Regions from separate parts of the Halomonas sp. MS1 genome, predicted to be linked through region 1. Evidence: predicted binding sites of a transcription regulator. Region 1 holds the regulator's gene; each other region holds the start of a gene.

Region 1 (4,278 bases):
GCTAAACCGCCCCCTATCGATGCGCGGATATAATGCCATCCCAGGGGGGTTTGACCACTGCCTTCCTGCTGCCCTACGCCTTTTTCACCGGTGGACACAGCGCACGTGTACTGCAGCGTGCGCCCTTGCCACCAGCATAGCTGCTGGTGTTTGATATTGATGTCTATCCAACCACCATTCTGCGGGGGTAGTTCAGCTAGCGTGGGCGTTCGCATAATGTCCTTCATCAGCAGCAGGCGGTAGCGGAGCATTCATGGCAGCAACCACGACAGGGCGTAAACGTCTTACCAAATCCCTGACGGTTACTTGCTCATTATAGTCTTTCGCGGCAATGTCACGCAGCGCATCTAAACCCGACAGCGTAAAAATCACGGTGCCCAGCATGAAATGCAGTCGCCAAAAACGCTCAGCATCAGGTAAATCTGGCGTTGCCTGGCGCACCAACTCAGTAAAGCGGGTAAACACGTCTCCGTACTGCTGTTGGATATAACGGCGTAAATGCCCTTGTGCCTGGCTATACGCCAACCCTAGCAGACGCATAAACACCTTCAGGCTATTGCGCTCAGCTGGCACTGCCAGCACCGTGCTTGCCATTGTTTCCAACAGCACTTCAAGCGGAATCACATCACCGTTGTACTGCGCTTCCAGCTCATCAAGCGCCGTGTGAAAACGTTGTGAGAAGGGATCTAAATAGCGCGCAAATACCGCCTGGATAAGCGCCTTTTTAGAACCAAAGTGGTAATTGACGGCAGCCAAATTAACCCGTGCTTTACTGGTGATATTGCGTAGCGATGTTTCGGCAAAACCACGCTCGGCAAACAGCACCTCAGCGGTATCGAGGATACGTGTTACCGTATCAGATTGCGCCATAGCGCCCTCCAGAAAACGAGTGTTTAAAACATCGTTAAATACTATGCCATAACGCTATTTGGCTCAATCACTTATCTTTAGCTTTTTACCCAACGCTCAAATGCACCCTAGGCCCCTATTCAAACACCTGCCATCAGACGCTCCGTCGACAGAGCCCCTCACACTCGTCGTTCCTATCTCCATTCCTGACACCATTCGCATAATGACTGCCATGCCATAGCGAAACGCTCTAGCATGTACTGGACAGAGCAACATACTGTATACTTAACCACATACTGTTTAAGCCGACATGTAGCCACTGTCTTGTTCAATTTTTTGGAGTTTGTTATGTCGCGTCCTCTTACTGCTCGTCAACAGCATGTTTTTGATTTTATTGTTAAAACGATGTCTGAATTCGGCTATCCGCCGACCCGCGCAGAAATTGCCAAAGCGCTAGGCTTTCGTTCTCCTAACGCTGCTGAAGAGCATTTACGAGCGCTTGAGCGCAAAGGTGCCATCCGCATTATCCGTAACACCTCGCGGGGGATTCGACTGCCTAATCAGGAACCACAGGATATCGGTGATGTCTCGGCAACAGCGCCTGCCGCCAACGTAGAACCACTACCGAATGGCTTACCAGTCATTGGCGAAGTGGCCGCAGGAAGCCCGATTCTAGCAGCGGAACACATTGATCGTTATTGCCCACTCCCCGCTGAATACTTTACCCCCAAAGCGGATTACCTTCTTCGGGTGCGAGGCTTGTCAATGAAGGATGTTGGCATACTGGAAGGCGACCTTCTTGCCGTGCATCGCACCGACCGGGTTCGTGATGGCCAAATCGTGGTGGCAAGGTTAGAAGATGAAGTCACTGTAAAACGCTTTAAACGACAGGGCCATACGGTGACGCTGATTGCTGAAAACAGCGACTTTGCGCCCATAGAAATTGACCTGCGTACGCAGCAGTTGGATATCGAAGGGGTGGGAGTTGGTGTCATACGTGGCGGTAACGGCCAAGCACTGGGATAAGCGAGTAAGTGTAAATGCCGGTGAGGCACTCGATAGAGATACTCACCGGCTATCGCAATGTTACTGAGAGTCTATATAGCGACGATCATTAAACGTAGCTACCCAACTCGGGTGATACACCAATAAAATACTGAGTAACATCCCTGTGATAAAAGCCTCGGAGGGCATTAACAGGGGTAAGAAGCGCGCATACTCTTGGGCTAAGTACACAGCTTCAGAGTCAGTACCCGCCACCATGATTAGCAAGACCGCCGACAACCCTCCTGCCAGTGTTGACAGCGCTGCGCCAAAAAAGCCGCATACGAATAAAAAGATCATCAAGTTATCCGGCAGGCGCCGGTCTACCCATCGCCATACCAGACCGGTAATGACCGCAGGTACAATGCCGGTTACCAACACATTAGCGCCTAGTAACGCCCATTCGTTACGGCCAATGGCTGACATCGCAACATTAATCAGCACATTGCTGATTAATGCGAGAGGCATTTTGAATACCAACGTCATTAAGACGGTGAAGACTAAGTGCAGGGTTAACCAATCGACTGCCTGAGCACGCAGTTGCCACATCAACACCACAGCGAGCGTCGCGGCTAACCACCGATGCTGAAGAGCCACATCGCCTATCAGCACTCGCCAAGGGCGCAGCCATATCATCCACGCAAGTACGCTCAACGATACCAACCACGTCAGCAACAATGCCCAGGGAGCTAAAACACTTTGCGCGAAAGACATGGATGCCCCTATCTACCCGTCAGCTAACGACAAGCCAGCTGTAAACTCGAATTGACTAAAAACGCTGCGTATCTAAACAACATGATCAGCTGAACACCACGGTCTTATTGCCATGGATTAATACCCGGTCTTCTAAATGCCATCGTAAACCACGCGCCAATACCGCTTTTTCGACATCGCGCCCAAAGCGCACGAGATCCGTTGGCGTATGGCAATGACTTACCCGATGAATATCTTGTTCAATAATCGGCCCAGCATCCAGTTCTTCAGTGACATAGTGACAGGTAGCTCCGATTAGCTTAACGCCACGCTGGTAAGCTTGATGGTAGGGCTTAGCACCGGCAAAAGAGGGTAAGAAACTGTGGTGGATGTTAATCACCCGTCCCGCGTAACGCGAGCAGAGCGAAGGTGGCAAAATTTGCATGTAACGTGCCAGCACAACGCAGTCAGCCCTTGCGCTATCAATCTGCGCTTGCACCTGCTCGAAAGCAGCCTGCTTGTTATCAGGATCTACGGGCACATGATGGTAAGGAATGCCATACCACTCAGTGAGTGATCGCATATCCTCATGATTTGAAATAACCCCGACAATATCGCAATCAAGCTCCCCAGCCTGCCAACGATAAAGCAGATCAACCAGACAGTGAGACTCCCGCGACACCATCAACACCACACGCCTACGCTTTTGAGTATCGACGAGCGACCACTGCATATTGAAGGCTTTAGCCACCGGCTCAAACGCACTACGTAACGCCTCCGCCGACATACCCAACGAATCTGCCAAAATTTCGTATCGCATGAAGAATCGGCCGGTCTCAAGATCAGAGTGCTGACTTGCTTCAGTGATAGAACCACCTTGTTGAGCAATAAAGCTTGAGACACGCGCCACAATGCCCACTTGATCAGGGCAAGAAACCACCAAACGGTAATAATGAGACATAAATAAACACTCTTGACATATTTTAACGGCACGTTCGACAAGCACCTACCAGCGGTAGGGAAGCAGTATATAGGCGAAATAGTGTACCTTATGCTTATCAAGGAAGCACCGCAGCCAAATGCCACGATGATTGTTACCCGCCCCTGCCTTCCCGTATAGTTAAGGTCTTACTTTTTAGGCTTTTCATTACTGATGCACCCACCACGCGTTCAACTTCGTCCCCGCCGTCGCCCTCCCCTGCGCCTACTGCCGCTAGGCGGGTGTGGTGAAATTGGAATGAACCTTACGTTGTATGGATACGATGATGAGTGGATCGCCGTCGACTGCGGCATGATGATTCGCCAAGATCTACCCAATTCCCCGCTGCAGGTGCCCAATACAGATACATTAGCAGCACTCAACATTACCCCAAAGGCACTCTACATTACCCATGGCCACGAAGATCATATTGGCGCCGTGGCGTGGCTCTGGCCTAAGTGGAATTGCCCTATTTTTGCAACGCCGTTAGCGGCGGGATTGCTGCGCCATAAGTTTGCAGAACACCAGCTTAGTAGCGCCGCTATAAACGTTGTGGAACCGGGTGATGCAATGGAGCTCGGCCCCTTCACGCTGCGTTACCTTCACGTTACCCATTCGATTCCTGAAAGCTGCTCAATCCTAATGCAGGCAGGCGACTATCGCGTGCTACACACCGGGGACTGGAAACTAGACCCTAATCCGTTAATTGGTTC
Region 2 (4,278 bases), 620 kb from region 1:
CCGGCCTTCATAAACTGAAAACCCGGCCGATACATCTGTTCCAACCCTTCGCGCACGGCTTCTAAAATGGTGCGGGTATCGTCGCTTGGCGATGCCAGGGGAATCATCGCGCTAGGTGAAAGCTGAGGCTGGTCTTTACGATGGCGGTTGGTGTTTAGAAATAGCAATACGGCGCGGGTAAGGCTTTTCTGCTGGCGCAGTTTTTCGGCACTGCGCTGAGCATGGCGGCGCAGCGCTGCGTGCAATTCCGCTTTTACACCGGTTGCTTGGCCAAAAGAGCGTGACGTCATAATACGCTGACGCGGCTCTTCTAATGCGTTCATTGCCAAGCAGGAGGTGCCACGTAGCTCTAGCGCTGTACGTGCAAGCACCACTGAAAATCGTTTGCGAAGCTGCTTTGGATCGAACTCCCGCAACTGCCACGCCGTGCGAATACCGCTCACTGCAAGCCGTTCTGCTAAGCGTCTGCCGACGCCCCATACGTCATTCACCGGCAGCTGTTTAAGCAGCGCCGTAGTGGTCGGGCTGTTGGCAGTGAGTAGGCAGACGCCTTGGTAGTGAGGCTGCTGTTTGGCAACGTGATTAGCGAGCTTGGCTAGCGTATGGGTAGGTGCCAGCCCTACGCATACAGGTAGCCCTAAATAGCGGCGAACACGGCGGCGCACAGCTTCCCCGAGTGTTTGGCATTGAGTGTCGTTGAAGCCATCCAGGTAGATAAACATTTCATCAATAGAGTAAGGCGCGACGTCTGGACAGGCATCCCGCAGTAGCTGGGCGAGTCGTGCGGACATGTCGCCATACAGCTCGTAGTTTGATGACAGTAAGTGAATCTCTCCCCGTCGGCGCAAACCTTCCAGTTGGAAAGCGGGAGTGCCCATGGGGATTTCCAAGGCTTTCATTTCGGCCGAGCGGGCGATCACACAGCCATCGTTATTCGACATCACGCCCACGGGTTTGCCTTCAAGCGCGGGCTTAAAAACACGCTCGCAGGAAACATAAAAATTATTGGCATCAACAAGGCCAATCATGGCAAATACTCATGCACCACGGCGCGCACCACACCCCATAGCTGGCAGTTTGTCTCTTCTAACGGCAGCGGTGGATAGTGGGGATGTGCCGAGCAGAGGTGTGGTGTGCCTTGATAGAGCGCATAACGCTTTATCAGTACTTCCTCTTCAAACATGGCGACCAGGATATGCCCTAAGCGGGGCGGTATGCTGCGATCTACCACCAGCAAATCACCTTCGAATATCCCCCAGCCTTCCATGCTGTCGCCCGCGGCGGTGAGGTAAAACGTGTGGTTGGGATGTTTAATCAGTCGCTCATTGAGATCTAACGTGCGTGGTTCGTAATCTTGAGCAGGTGAAGGGAAGCCGCTAAACCCAGCGCGGCCGTATAACGTTGGAAATGGCAATGGCTGAGAGGTTAACGGCAGGGCTGTCGCGACCATCGTTGTTGGAAATGTACTCGTTGTAAACGTACTTGTTGCCAACGTGGCAGTTTTTAAAGCGGCGGGTTGGGACGGCATCGTCGGCATCCTCATGAATAAATAGTGTGTTTATAAACAGTATTTATTCATGAAGGAGAAATTGCAAGCGACGCTCAACGCTGGGAGCTACTGGCTTAGTGGGTGCAATTGGCTTAGCGAGCAAGCCACAGACCAACCACCAACGCACTGATCACGGTAATCAAGAACACAAGGTTGCGAGCACGGGTGTCACGACGTGGTTTCATAGTCATTTTCCTGTTGGTCATCATCGTTAAGAGCATTTCGAAGTAGTTGCAGCACGCAAGCGTTATCTGCATAAAAGCGGCAGATGCGCTGCGCTTAGCATGGTAACGTTTACGCCTTAGAGCGTCATCTGACGTATATGACATTGCTTGGTTATCCGGCTTTTAAGAGATCCTGCTTATGAATGAATCGACCCACGTCGGTACCGCTGCGCAGCCGCTTTCCCTGGCGAATGGTCGGCTGGCGGCGCTTAGCTGGGGGCGTAGCACTGCGCCTACTTGGGTGGCGCTACATGGTTGGCTAGACAACGCGGCGAGCTTCAGTCGGCTGGCGCCGCTATTGGTGAAAGCACTGGATATTCGCATTGTGGCGATCGACTTCCGCGGTCACGGGCATTCGGCTCATGCGCCTGCAGGAAGCGACTATGCACTATGGGACTATACCCAGGACGTGCTGGATACCATGGAGTCATTAGAGATCGAAAAGGCGACGCTACTTGCTCACTCGATGGGGGCAGCCGTGGCTTGCCTAGTCTCGGCAGCGCTGCCTGAGCGGGTAGATAAGCTAATTCTGTTAGATGGCTTAGGAGCGCTAAACACACCTGCCGAAGAGACTGCCAGCCAACTACGCAAAGGGCTAGTGGCCTATCGGCGGCCGCTTTCCCGTCCTCCTCGTTATCCCGATGTTGAGAGTGCAGTTGCAGCGCGGGTAGCCGGAGGTGTCACGCCGCTGGACAGCATCACCGCTACGCCACTTGTCGAGCGCAACACCCAGGCCACTGCCGATGGGCATGTGCAAATGCGCACGGATAGCCGTTTGTTAAAGCCTTCTTTGGTGCGCTTTACGCCCCAGCAAGTGTTGGCGCTACTGGCGGAGATTCAGGCCCCAGTACTATTGATAGAAGGAGAACGAGGCATTTTAGGCGAGCGGGACTGGGCAGAAAAAGCGCGCCAAGCAGTACCACAGTTAACGCGCCATGTACTAGCGGGTGGCCATCATCTGCATCTTGAGCCCCAGGCGGTTCATCACGTGGCCAGCACAATCAGTCAGCAAGCGTAGCGGGTACCTGATTGCTCGCGTTAGGAAGATGACGATGAAGAAAAAAGTAGCGCATGTTGTTAAAACACCTGTGGCAAGTAGCTGCTTGAATGGCGGTAATAAGGTTGCGCTGGTATTAGGGAGTGGAGGGGCCAGGGGCTATGCCCATATCGGTGTTATCGAAGCATTAGAAGCGCGCGGCTTCGAGATAATTTCGATTGCGGGTTGCTCTATGGGCGCGCTAATTGCTGGTATTTATGCCGCTGGCAAGCTGCCTGAATACCGGGAGTGGGTGTGTAACCTGGACTATTTAGATGTGCTCAAGCTGGTCGATGTGACCTGGAGCCCGATGGGCGCCATGCGAGCGAATAAGGTCATGAGCAAACTTGAAGAGCTGGTCGGCGATATGCTGATCGAAGACCTGCCTATTCCGGTGACGACCGTCGCGACGGATCTGGTTCGTCAACGTGAGGTGTGGTTTCAAAATGGCCCGTTACTCCAGGCAATCCGTGCCTCTATTGCCGTGCCGGGTGTCATTACCCCAGTACATGTGGGTGGCCAAGTACTCGTTGATGGCGGCTTGCTGAACCCACTGCCGATCATGCCGATATTAGCCACCCACGAAGCGGATTTTGTGGTGGCGGTTAACGTGACGGCGCACAGCCCACAACCGATCACCTTAGAGGAGTTGTTACCCAGCGAAGATACAAGCGACAGCCGCACCGCGTTAGAGCGCGACCGTGATGCTAATATTGGCGGTTGGATGGACGATGTGCGTGCCACCACGCGCCGCCTGTGGGATGGGCTGGGGGGCAGCAATGGTGAAGAGAGCGACGTTGATGAAACCGTTGACCTGCGTGGTCGGCGTGAATGGGGCAAGCTCGATATGATTCTAGAGTCGTTTGATATCACCCAAGCGGCGCTCGCGAAGTATAAAATCGCAGGCTATCCGCCGGATGTATTGATCGAAATTCCCAAAACTGTTTGCAGCACTTACGAGTTTCACCGGGCCAACGAATTAATTCGGCTGGGTCGGCATCTTGCTGATGAAGCGTTAGAGCGCCGCATGCCTAGCATTGCTTCGGATGCGACCGAGTGACATAGCCGCCTACTGCCCGCGCTTGCGCAGCAGAATATACACCGCGCCTGTTCCGCCATCGATATCGGTGGCGGAACAGAACGCCAAGACGCCGGGCCACTCTCTTAACCACGCATTGGTATGGCTTTTAAGCACCGGAAAGTCAGAGGTGGTGCCCCAGGCCTTACCATGCACGACTAGAACACAGCGCATGCCTTGTGCAGCGGCGTCGCGCAAAAAACTTTCAAGCTCAATCCTCGCTTCTTCTAGGGTATAACCGTGTAAATCCAACCCCGCTTGCCACGCGGTTTGGCCACGTTTTAACTGGCTTAAGGTGCGCCAGGGCAGGTCGGGCACGCTGAATTCCAGATACTCTGAGGGGCGTACCGCCTCTACTCGACCGTCGGTCGTGCGACCGCTGGTTTGCAGC
Region 3 (4,278 bases), 240 kb from region 1:
GGCAATGGCAGCAACCAGCAGTATAAGAATTAAAATATTATTGAGCTGATCCAATAAACGCCGATACCAAGGACGTCCCTGAACCTGCTGAAGACGATTCGGCCCGTAGCGCTCTAAACGCGCCTGAGCCTCTGCGGTGGATAGGCCATCGACGGTAGCGGCCTGCCACGCCAGCGCTTGATCTATCGAGGCACAATGCCACTTTCGAGAAGGCTTCACTGGTGTTTGAGGGTTTTCCATCCATAAGCTCCCTTGTTAACTATACGGTCAGCTTACCGCAGGTTGCTGCACCGCAACACTGCTAATATTTATAAACTAACAAGGAAATGATGCAACGCAAATAAAGCTTCAAAATCAAGACTGAGTACGCCGATTAAAACATCATAATGAATATTTTCTATAGATATGAGGGGCTGTCACTAGCGGTGAAAGTTGGTGTTTTTATTATATTGCGACCAACCAATGAAGTAAGCAAAGATCAATATTACACCATTCAAATACTCGTATAATATTTTAAAAAAAAATTAACTAAAAAACAAAAAATCATCATAGCCATGAAATATGACCCGCATCAAATAAACAGCCATTAACTACAATCACTCTATTAATGGTGGCTATACTATTCCTATCTGTCTACGAGGGACCAATACAATGACAACGTTACTGTTTCCCAATCTGACAGCAAAGTCCATCAGCAGCGAGTCTATGCTGGCGCTTTGGTATCAGCCTTGGGTGGAAACCACGCATTCGATCGCCAAGCTACAACGTATCTGGCTAGCAGCCGCCAATGGGGCACTTCGTCATGAACTGGATTTTATTTCAGCGGTGACTCCTATCTACAGCAAGCTAACCTGCTGCATGCTCGGCTTTGAAGGACCTCAAACCCTCTCATCAATGGCAATTTGCTACCACAACACTGCAGAAGATATGACACAAGCAACGTTCAATCGCATGCGCAAAGTATCAGAACTCAGTGAAGACATACGCGAGCGGATATGGAGTGAGCTGTAAGCTGCGGCTAGGCTAACCTGAGGGTTGTAGCAATGATTCAACGGCCCTCTTACCCCAGGAAAGTACGAGGCCTCGATATGCCAACCCCAAGTCGTGAAAGTCTACTTAGTGACCATCATCCTGATGCAGTGCGCAAACGGCTAGCGACTCCAGTAAAAGCATCAACACTTCCCGATGCTGTGCTCGGCGGTATCGATGGTTGCGTGACGACTTTTGCGGTTGTATCAGGGGCATTTGGCGCAGGTTTTTCACCACAGGTGGCACTTGTACTCGGTTTCGCCAACTTACTCGCTGACGGCTTCAGCATGGCAGTCAGCAATTACGAAGCCGGGCAGGCACAGCTTGCTCAGATCGCCAGTACTGAGCGTATCGAACGGCAACATATTGACCTAGTGCCTGAGGGCGAACGCGAAGAGATTCGCCAACTTTTTCACGCCAAAGGTTTCGAAGGAGAACTACTTGAACAAGTAGTGGAAACGCTATGTCGTGAACCAGATAGATGGGTGACTACCATGTTACAAGAAGAGCATGGGCTTTCATCTGTTGGACTTAACCCTCTTCGAGCAGCGTTAGTCACCTTTAGTGCTTTTTTGATCGTGGGCGCTCTACCGTTACTTCCGTATACAATACCAAATATAGCAACCACAACGCAGTTTCTAGCTAGTCTAGGGCTGGCTTGCGGCGTATTCCTTGCTATTGGCATGCTCAAGAGCGCCGTCTACGGCCTACCAGCTTGGCGCTCAGGCCTGCGTACTCTTTCCATGGGTGCCGCCGCGGCCGGGCTTGCTTTTGCAACAGGCTATCTCGCGCAGCGTCTATTAGCAGGCTAGGCCTATAAGATCTGCTTGGTTAGATAATCCATAGTGTGTCAGAAAGCTCCGCAACTTATGCTAATGATTGCTAATCCAGAATTAAGCTTTAAACAAAAAAACGGCCACCGCTGTAATAGCTAAGTGACCGTTTTATCTGTTTGGTCGGAGTGACAGGATTCGAACCTGCGACCTTTGCAACCCCATTTTCACGCGGCTATCAAAGTAAGCCATTGATTATAAATAGATACCCACTCGTTTAAGCGCCAGCCAATACAGCCAATTCGCTCTATAAATATCAACAGGTTACATGCTAGTTTTCAGTTAGAAAATGGATAGGCTATTGCTTCCGCGCAAGGGATTATGAGTGCAAATCAGCCTCAACCACGGCCGTGCCTGCACTGCAGTTCTCCCACCTAAACTGCCGACTCTCTACCTTATTTTGTTTACATTCTTTATATTGGCTACAGCCAGTCAGCAACCAAACAGCAAGCTTGCATTGAGAGGATTTCGTTTTGACTGAATGGATACTGGGCATTCTGGCCGGGCTTATCGGCGCGTTCATAGGCAACTGGTTTGCCCTCGGCAGAGACTTAAGAAAGGAAAGGAATGATGCTAGATACCCTATATGGAAATGGCTAGATGCCAACAAGCCAGACTATGGCGAGAAAACCCCCTTCGATGAGGGCTCTCTCAATGAAGCTTTACAGAAATATAAGAACGTAGCCAGAGAAACAGAATGGGCTAGATTTAAGCAGCATCATGAAAGCATTAAGGAAATAAGAAAACGGTATGCACCTTCTGGAAGAGATTTATGCGGGCAACCAGTCGATAGAGAAAGAGATCCGAAGAGCAATGAGTTGGAATCGATCAAGTACCATTGGAGCCGGATGGTCCAAATTACTCGTCACAGAAAAATTATATAGATGCAGCGGATTTTGAATCCGCTGCGTCGATTATTAAAGGCCGCGCTTGCACAAGGCTTTATTGATAAATCAGCACCTTACATATTTGCTATACTTACATACAGCACATTGGTCGCACTCAGTCTGCGACCAAATTGCGACCACTCCCCCGCACCCATCCAGTAGACGCCCCTCTCCTGCGTTGTCTATACTCGCCACAATAACTGTACGCATAACCAGTAACAGGGAGGCGATGATGTCAGAGAAAACCTACGCGGCATTAGTCGAGCGCGTAAAACGGAAGATCAATTCTCCTGCGGCTCAGTCAGAGAGCTGCACCGAGATCCAGCGCCAGCCCGATGACGCGGCAGAGGATTGGTCGCGCCTGCTATCGGATCTTGGGACCATTGAGAATGTCACTATGGTGCCGCTTGACGATAGCGCCGAGCATGTCCGCATTCGCTGGAATCCAGCAGAAGCGATGTGATGGACGCGCGGTACCAAGCCACACTGTGGCGTAAGAGCTTGGAGCGCCGAGGCTGGAAGCGCCTGGGTAAATACCGATTGCCGAATGACTTGATCGATTTCCACATCATTCACAAAAGCAGGCTCTATTCAGGCCGCTGCATCGGCGCGCACCCCATAGGCGACACAACCCAGCCGGGCAGCATTGCCTATGTGATGACGCGCCGAGATTTGATGACCGAAGGCGTCTGGCGTTTATCGAGAGGCGGACAGATCGGAATGAACGTCCGCGATTTGCCGTATAGCTGAGCCAATATTCAGGCACAAAAAAACCGCTCAAGGCGGCAGGCTTTCGCTATATCAGACCAGAGGCTTAAATAGACCACCAGTCCTCATTATCAACTGCATATGCTGCAAATATTTCTCCTCCATTTCTGTAAGTGAACATCGAGTCAATGTCAGCTATTGAGCTAGGCATAGACCAGCCGTATCCTCCTCGCCAGCTGTACTCATCCCCAGCACTAAGAGGGAAGTCATCAAAGCCAGCAACGTTGTTGTAGATTTTCCAGTTAGTGCCCGACCCAAACCGCACGTAAGTGCTGGGGTTTAGCGTGCCAGCCCCTGCTCCAAACTCGCGATCCATCCAGACCACAAACTGGCCCGCGCCGGGCTCTAGGAAAACAGTTGCCCATGCATCTGGATAAGATGACGCGGCACCGGCTCCAACACGGTTGGCATCAAAGACGGCACGACCCTGCTGCCCCCCATATATCATATACGTGCCAACATTTTCATACGCGCTAGTTGTTGCCTGCAGGCCGTTATCGTTACCTAGTATAACGTCCTCGTAAAACTGACGCTTTGCCGTAACACTGACTCCGCCGACGCTGAATACTAATTTGTACGACTCCCTCATTACATAGCGTTCTGTAGTAATCGTGTTGTACGCCATCACCTCATTTACAACAGTTACAATGATCGCATTAGCATAGCCGGAACCATCACTAGTCAGCAGGTAGTTGTCCGGCGAAATTGAATAGTGCACGTTTCTTGCCGTTTGACTCCCGCCCGCGCTGCCGGAAGAGCCA
Region 4 (4,278 bases), 1.6 Mb from region 1:
CGTGAGCTTCCGCATCGCGTACCATTTGCTCGATCTCTTCATCCGTGAGACCGCTGGACGCTTTAATGACGATAGACTGCTCTTTATTGGTCGCCTTATCTTTGGCCGATACGTTTAGAATGCCGTTGGCATCCAGATCGAAGGCCACTTCAATCTGCGGCACACCACGCGGTGCTGGCGGAATGTCGGCAAGATCAAAACGACCCAGCGACTTATTCTGCGAGACCTGCTTACGCTCACCCTGAACGACGTGAATCGTCACTGCCGTTTGGTTGTCATCCGCCGTGGAGAAGGTTTGCGTCTTCTTCGTGGGGATGGTGGTGTTTTTGTCGATCAGCGGCGTCATTACGCCACCCAGGGTTTCAATACCCAGGGTCAGCGGGGTAACGTCGAGCAGCAGAACGTCTTTCACGTCGCCGCCAAGAACACCGCCCTGAATCGCCGCACCAACAGCAACCGCTTCATCTGGGTTGACGTCTTTACGCGCTTCTTTACCGAAGAAATCAGCGGCTTTCTTCTGCACCATCGGCATACGCGTCTGGCCACCGACCAGAATCACTTCGTCGATTTCAGATGCAGACAAACCAGCATCTTTCAGCGCCATTTTGCACGGGTCGAGCGAGCGCTGTACCAGATCTTCAACCAACGACTCCAGCTTGGCACGCGTCACCTTCACGTTAAGGTGTTTCGGGCCAGTGTTGTCAGCGGTGATGTACGGCAAGTTAACGTCTGTCTGCTGGGCACTGGAAAGCTCAATTTTAGCCTTCTCAGCCGCTTCTTTCAGGCGCTGCATCGCGAGGTTGTCGCCAGACAGATCCATACCGCTGTCCGCTTTGAACTGGTCAACTAAGTAGTTGATCAGCGCCAAGTCGAAGTCTTCGCCGCCCAGGAAGGTGTCGCCGTTGGTGGCCAACACTTCAAACTGAGTTTCGCCGTCAACGTCGGCCACTTCGATAATAGAGATATCGAAAGTACCGCCACCCAGGTCATATACCGCGATGGTTTTATCACCACGGGATTTGTCCATACCGTAGGCCAATGCAGCAGCGGTCGGCTCGTTAATGATGCGCTTAACATCAAGACCGGCGATGCGACCCGCATCTTTCGTGGCCTGGCGCTGGCTGTCGTTAAAGTACGCCGGTACAGTGATGACCGCTTCAGTTACCGCTTCACCGAGGTAGTCTTCGGCAGTTTTCTTCATTTTCTTCAGCACTTCCGCACTTACCTGCGGCGGCGCCATTTTTTTGCCTTTTACTTCAACCCAGGCATCACCGTTGTCGGCTTCGGCGATTTTATAAGGCACCATTTTGATGTCTTTTTGTACGACATCATCTTTGAAGCGACGGCCAATCAGGCGCTTGATCGCGTAAAGGGTGTTCTCAGGGTTGGTGACGGCCTGACGTTTTGCCGCCTGGCCTACCAGCGTCTCACCATCGTCGGTGTAAGCAATAATGGAAGGCGTAGTGCGGCCGCCTTCGGCATTTTCAATGACTTTAGCGCTGTCACCATCGAGCACTGCCACACAAGAGTTGGTGGTGCCCAGATCGATACCAATAATGCGTCCCATAGCAAAAACCTCGAATTCGGTTGTTACAAAACTGATGTTTGAAAGCTGATGTCAAAAAATCTGCTTTTTGAAATTTAAAGCGTTTGCGGGTTTTCCCGCGGGTTGCCCTTTATTTGGGGGCCGCTTGCAGCATTTCAAGGGGCTTTTTTTGCTTTGCGTCAGCCAATGCTTAATTGGCTTTTTGGCTAACCACCACCATCGCGGGGCGAACTAGGCGGCCGTTAAGCAAATAACCCTTCTGCATCACATCCATGACGGTATTGGGTTCAAGCTCGGGATTCGGCACCATCGCCATCGCTTCGTGAACTTGGGGGTCGAAGGGTTCACCCTGGGGTTCAACGCTTTCCACGCCAAATTTATTCAATACGCCTAACTGCATTTTGAGGGTCATGGAAACGCCCTCACGATGTACGTCAGAGGCTCCGTCTTCCATGCTCTCTAGGGCTTTTTCCAGACTATCAACAACGGGCAACAGCTCTTTAACAAATTTTTCTAAAGCAAACTTACGCGCTTTTTCAGCCTCTTGCTCAGCTCGGCGACGCACGTTTTGAGCTTCAGCAGCGGCACGTAGCGCTTGGTCTTTAGCTTCCGCCAAGCTCTGCTCAAGCTCTTCCACCTGAGCGGCTAGCATATCGGCTTCCGGGTTTCCCACGCCGTCCTCTAACGCAGCGTCGTCCTCGATTAACCCTTCCAGCTCACCCTCGACCAGGCGCTCTTCAGCCGCTTGCTCGGTGACTTCCGCCTCTTGCTCTTGGCGGGCCAGCTCATCTTCTAATGGGGTTTGCGGTTCTTTTGCCATGCCTAGCTCCTGAAAAGTATCCAGCGGTGGCATTAACGGCCACCTCGGTTAAGTAACGAGTATTAACCACGTATGGACGCTATATGGGGGCCATAAAAGCCATCTCAAGAGGGGCATTGAAGTGAGTTATAGACTACTGTATAAAACAACAATTATTGGATAAGTATCCAGCTTCTGTGCCGCACCGCCTCAGGAGGCCTTATGCTCACGCAGCTAGCAATCCAAGATTACGCTATTGTTGACCGCCTTGAACTCGACCTAACCCGTGGTATGACGGCGATTACCGGGGAAACTGGGGCAGGCAAATCGATTTTACTCGGGGCCCTTGGCCTATGTTTGGGTGAGCGTGCCGACGCTGGCAGCGTGCGCCATGGACGTGAGCGCACCGACCTTTCCGCTCGTTTTGATATTCAACATCTACCCGCTGCCACAGAGTGGTTGACTGCTCGCGAGCTGCCTGCTGAAGAGTGCTTGCTGCGCCGTGTGGTTACCGCCAGCGGTCGCTCCAAAGCGTGGATCAATGGCCACCCTGCCACCATCGCTGACCTAAAATCGCTGGGCGAGCAGCTGATTCAAATCCATGGACAGCATGCTCATCAGGCACTCATGCGTGAAGAAACCCACCTCGCCCTGCTAGATGATTATGCCGGGCTACGTGAGCGTAGCCAGCAGTTGGCTGAAACCTTCCGCGAGTGGCGCAGCGCCCGGCGGCGATTAAAAAAACTCAGCGAAGAAGGCAGTGAAGTTGAGGCAAAGCGGCAACTGCTGCGCTACCAAGTAGAAGAATTAGATCAACTGGGATTGGCAGAGGGTGAGCTGCAAACGCTAGAAGAGGAGCAGCATACCCTCGCCCATGCGGAAGAGACGCTGCGTGAAACCCAGTTTGCCGCCGACTGCTGCGCGAGCGATGAAGGTGGCGCTCTGTCGCTGTTAAATCAAGCCTATGCCCATTTAAGCGCGTTACCCGGCAGTGACAAAGGCACACTGGCCAATACCTTGGCTATGCTTAGCGATGCGCGCATTCAAGTAGAGGAAGCTTCCAGCGAGCTAAATCGTCTTGCCAGTACGACTGAACTAGACCCAGAGCGCCTAGCCTGGGTAGAAGAACGGCTTGGCGATGTCCACCGTATTGCCCGTAAACACCACGTTGCCCCGGAAGAGATTTGCGCACTGCATGCCCGGCTCAGCCAGGAAGTCGAACTGCTAGAAGCCAGCGACGACGACCTGGAGTCGTTAAGCAACCAAGTGTCTGAATACCGCGAGCGCTATCGCAGTGATGCCAAACAACTAAGCGAGGCGCGACAAAAAGCCGCCGTTCGCTTGGGCAAAGAAGTGCAGCAGCAGCTAGGGTTCTTGGCGATGGGTAAAGCACGCTTTGACGTGGACGTTACCCCGCGTGAAACGCCTACGCCGGAAGGCCTGGACCACGTCCAATTCCTGATTAGCGCGAACCCAGGCCAGCCCGCCAGGCCGCTAACCAAAGTGGCTTCGGGCGGTGAATTATCGCGCATCAGCCTTGCCATTCAAGTGGTGGCCGCTTCCCACTCCACCATTCCCAGCTTGGTCTTCGATGAAGTGGACGTGGGTATCTCGGGAGCGACGGCCGAAATTGTCGGTCAACTGCTGCGCAAGCTCGGCGAAAACGGTCAAGTAATGACTGTCACCCACCTGCCTCAGGTCGCCGCTCAGGCGCATCAGCACCTGCATATTGAAAAACGCGCCAAACGAGATAGCACGCTGACCCATATGGCCCTGCTGGACGAACAGGGGCGTATCAGCGAACTCGCCCGCATGTTGGGCGGTGTAACGCTATCTGACCAAACACTCGCCCACGCCCGCGAAATGCTGCACGCGAGCCAACGGCCACCGCACTAAGCGCTTTTTTCAATCGACAACGCGCTAGCAAACGCCA

What was found. Region 1 encodes LexA, which represses DNA repair genes until DNA is damaged. Its sites were predicted from a motif close to TACTGTNTANNTANACAGTA; they were not measured.
Region 2: NF683_RS13235 (LexA family protein) is a predicted target of LexA. The motif match lies at 1,551-1,570, and genes of this name have one in related genera.
Region 3: NF683_RS17445 (DUF1654 domain-containing protein) is a predicted target of LexA. The motif match lies at 2,948-2,967, and genes of this name have one in related genera.
Region 4: recN (DNA repair protein RecN) is a predicted target of LexA. The motif match lies at 2,501-2,520, and genes of this name have one in related genera.

Annotation. Positions count from the first base shown of each region.
Region 1 covers NZ_CP098926.1:3,532,130-3,536,407, reverse strand. Annotated here, with positions in the region: gene NF683_RS16290 (L,D-transpeptidase) at 1-215, opposite strand, end outside; gene NF683_RS16285 (TetR/AcrR family transcriptional regulator) at 193-870, opposite strand; gene lexA (transcriptional repressor LexA) at 1,198-1,875, shown strand; gene NF683_RS16275 (energy-coupling factor ABC transporter permease) at 1,936-2,607, opposite strand; gene purU (formyltetrahydrofolate deformylase) at 2,693-3,547, opposite strand; gene NF683_RS16265 (ribonuclease J) at 3,824-4,278, shown strand, end outside.
Region 2 covers NZ_CP098926.1:2,914,278-2,918,555, forward strand. Annotated here, with positions in the region: gene NF683_RS13230 (Y-family DNA polymerase) at 1-1,028, opposite strand, end outside; gene NF683_RS13235 (LexA family protein) at 1,025-1,450, opposite strand; gene NF683_RS13240 (alpha/beta fold hydrolase) at 1,913-2,791, shown strand; gene NF683_RS13245 (patatin-like phospholipase family protein) at 2,826-3,869, shown strand; gene NF683_RS13250 (Smr/MutS family protein) at 3,879-4,278, opposite strand, start outside.
Region 3 covers NZ_CP098926.1:3,776,661-3,780,938, forward strand. Annotated here, with positions in the region: gene NF683_RS17425 (HAD-IC family P-type ATPase) at 1-240, opposite strand, end outside; gene NF683_RS17430 (hypothetical protein) at 652-1,011, shown strand; gene NF683_RS17435 (VIT1/CCC1 transporter family protein) at 1,089-1,841, shown strand; gene NF683_RS17440 (hypothetical protein) at 2,336-2,746, shown strand; gene NF683_RS17445 (DUF1654 domain-containing protein) at 2,982-3,212, shown strand; gene NF683_RS17450 (hypothetical protein) at 3,212-3,499, shown strand; gene NF683_RS17455 (hypothetical protein) at 3,564-4,278, opposite strand, start outside.
Region 4 covers NZ_CP098926.1:1,932,634-1,936,911, reverse strand. Annotated here, with positions in the region: gene dnaK (molecular chaperone DnaK) at 1-1,567, opposite strand, end outside; gene grpE (nucleotide exchange factor GrpE) at 1,737-2,366, opposite strand; gene recN (DNA repair protein RecN) at 2,568-4,241, shown strand.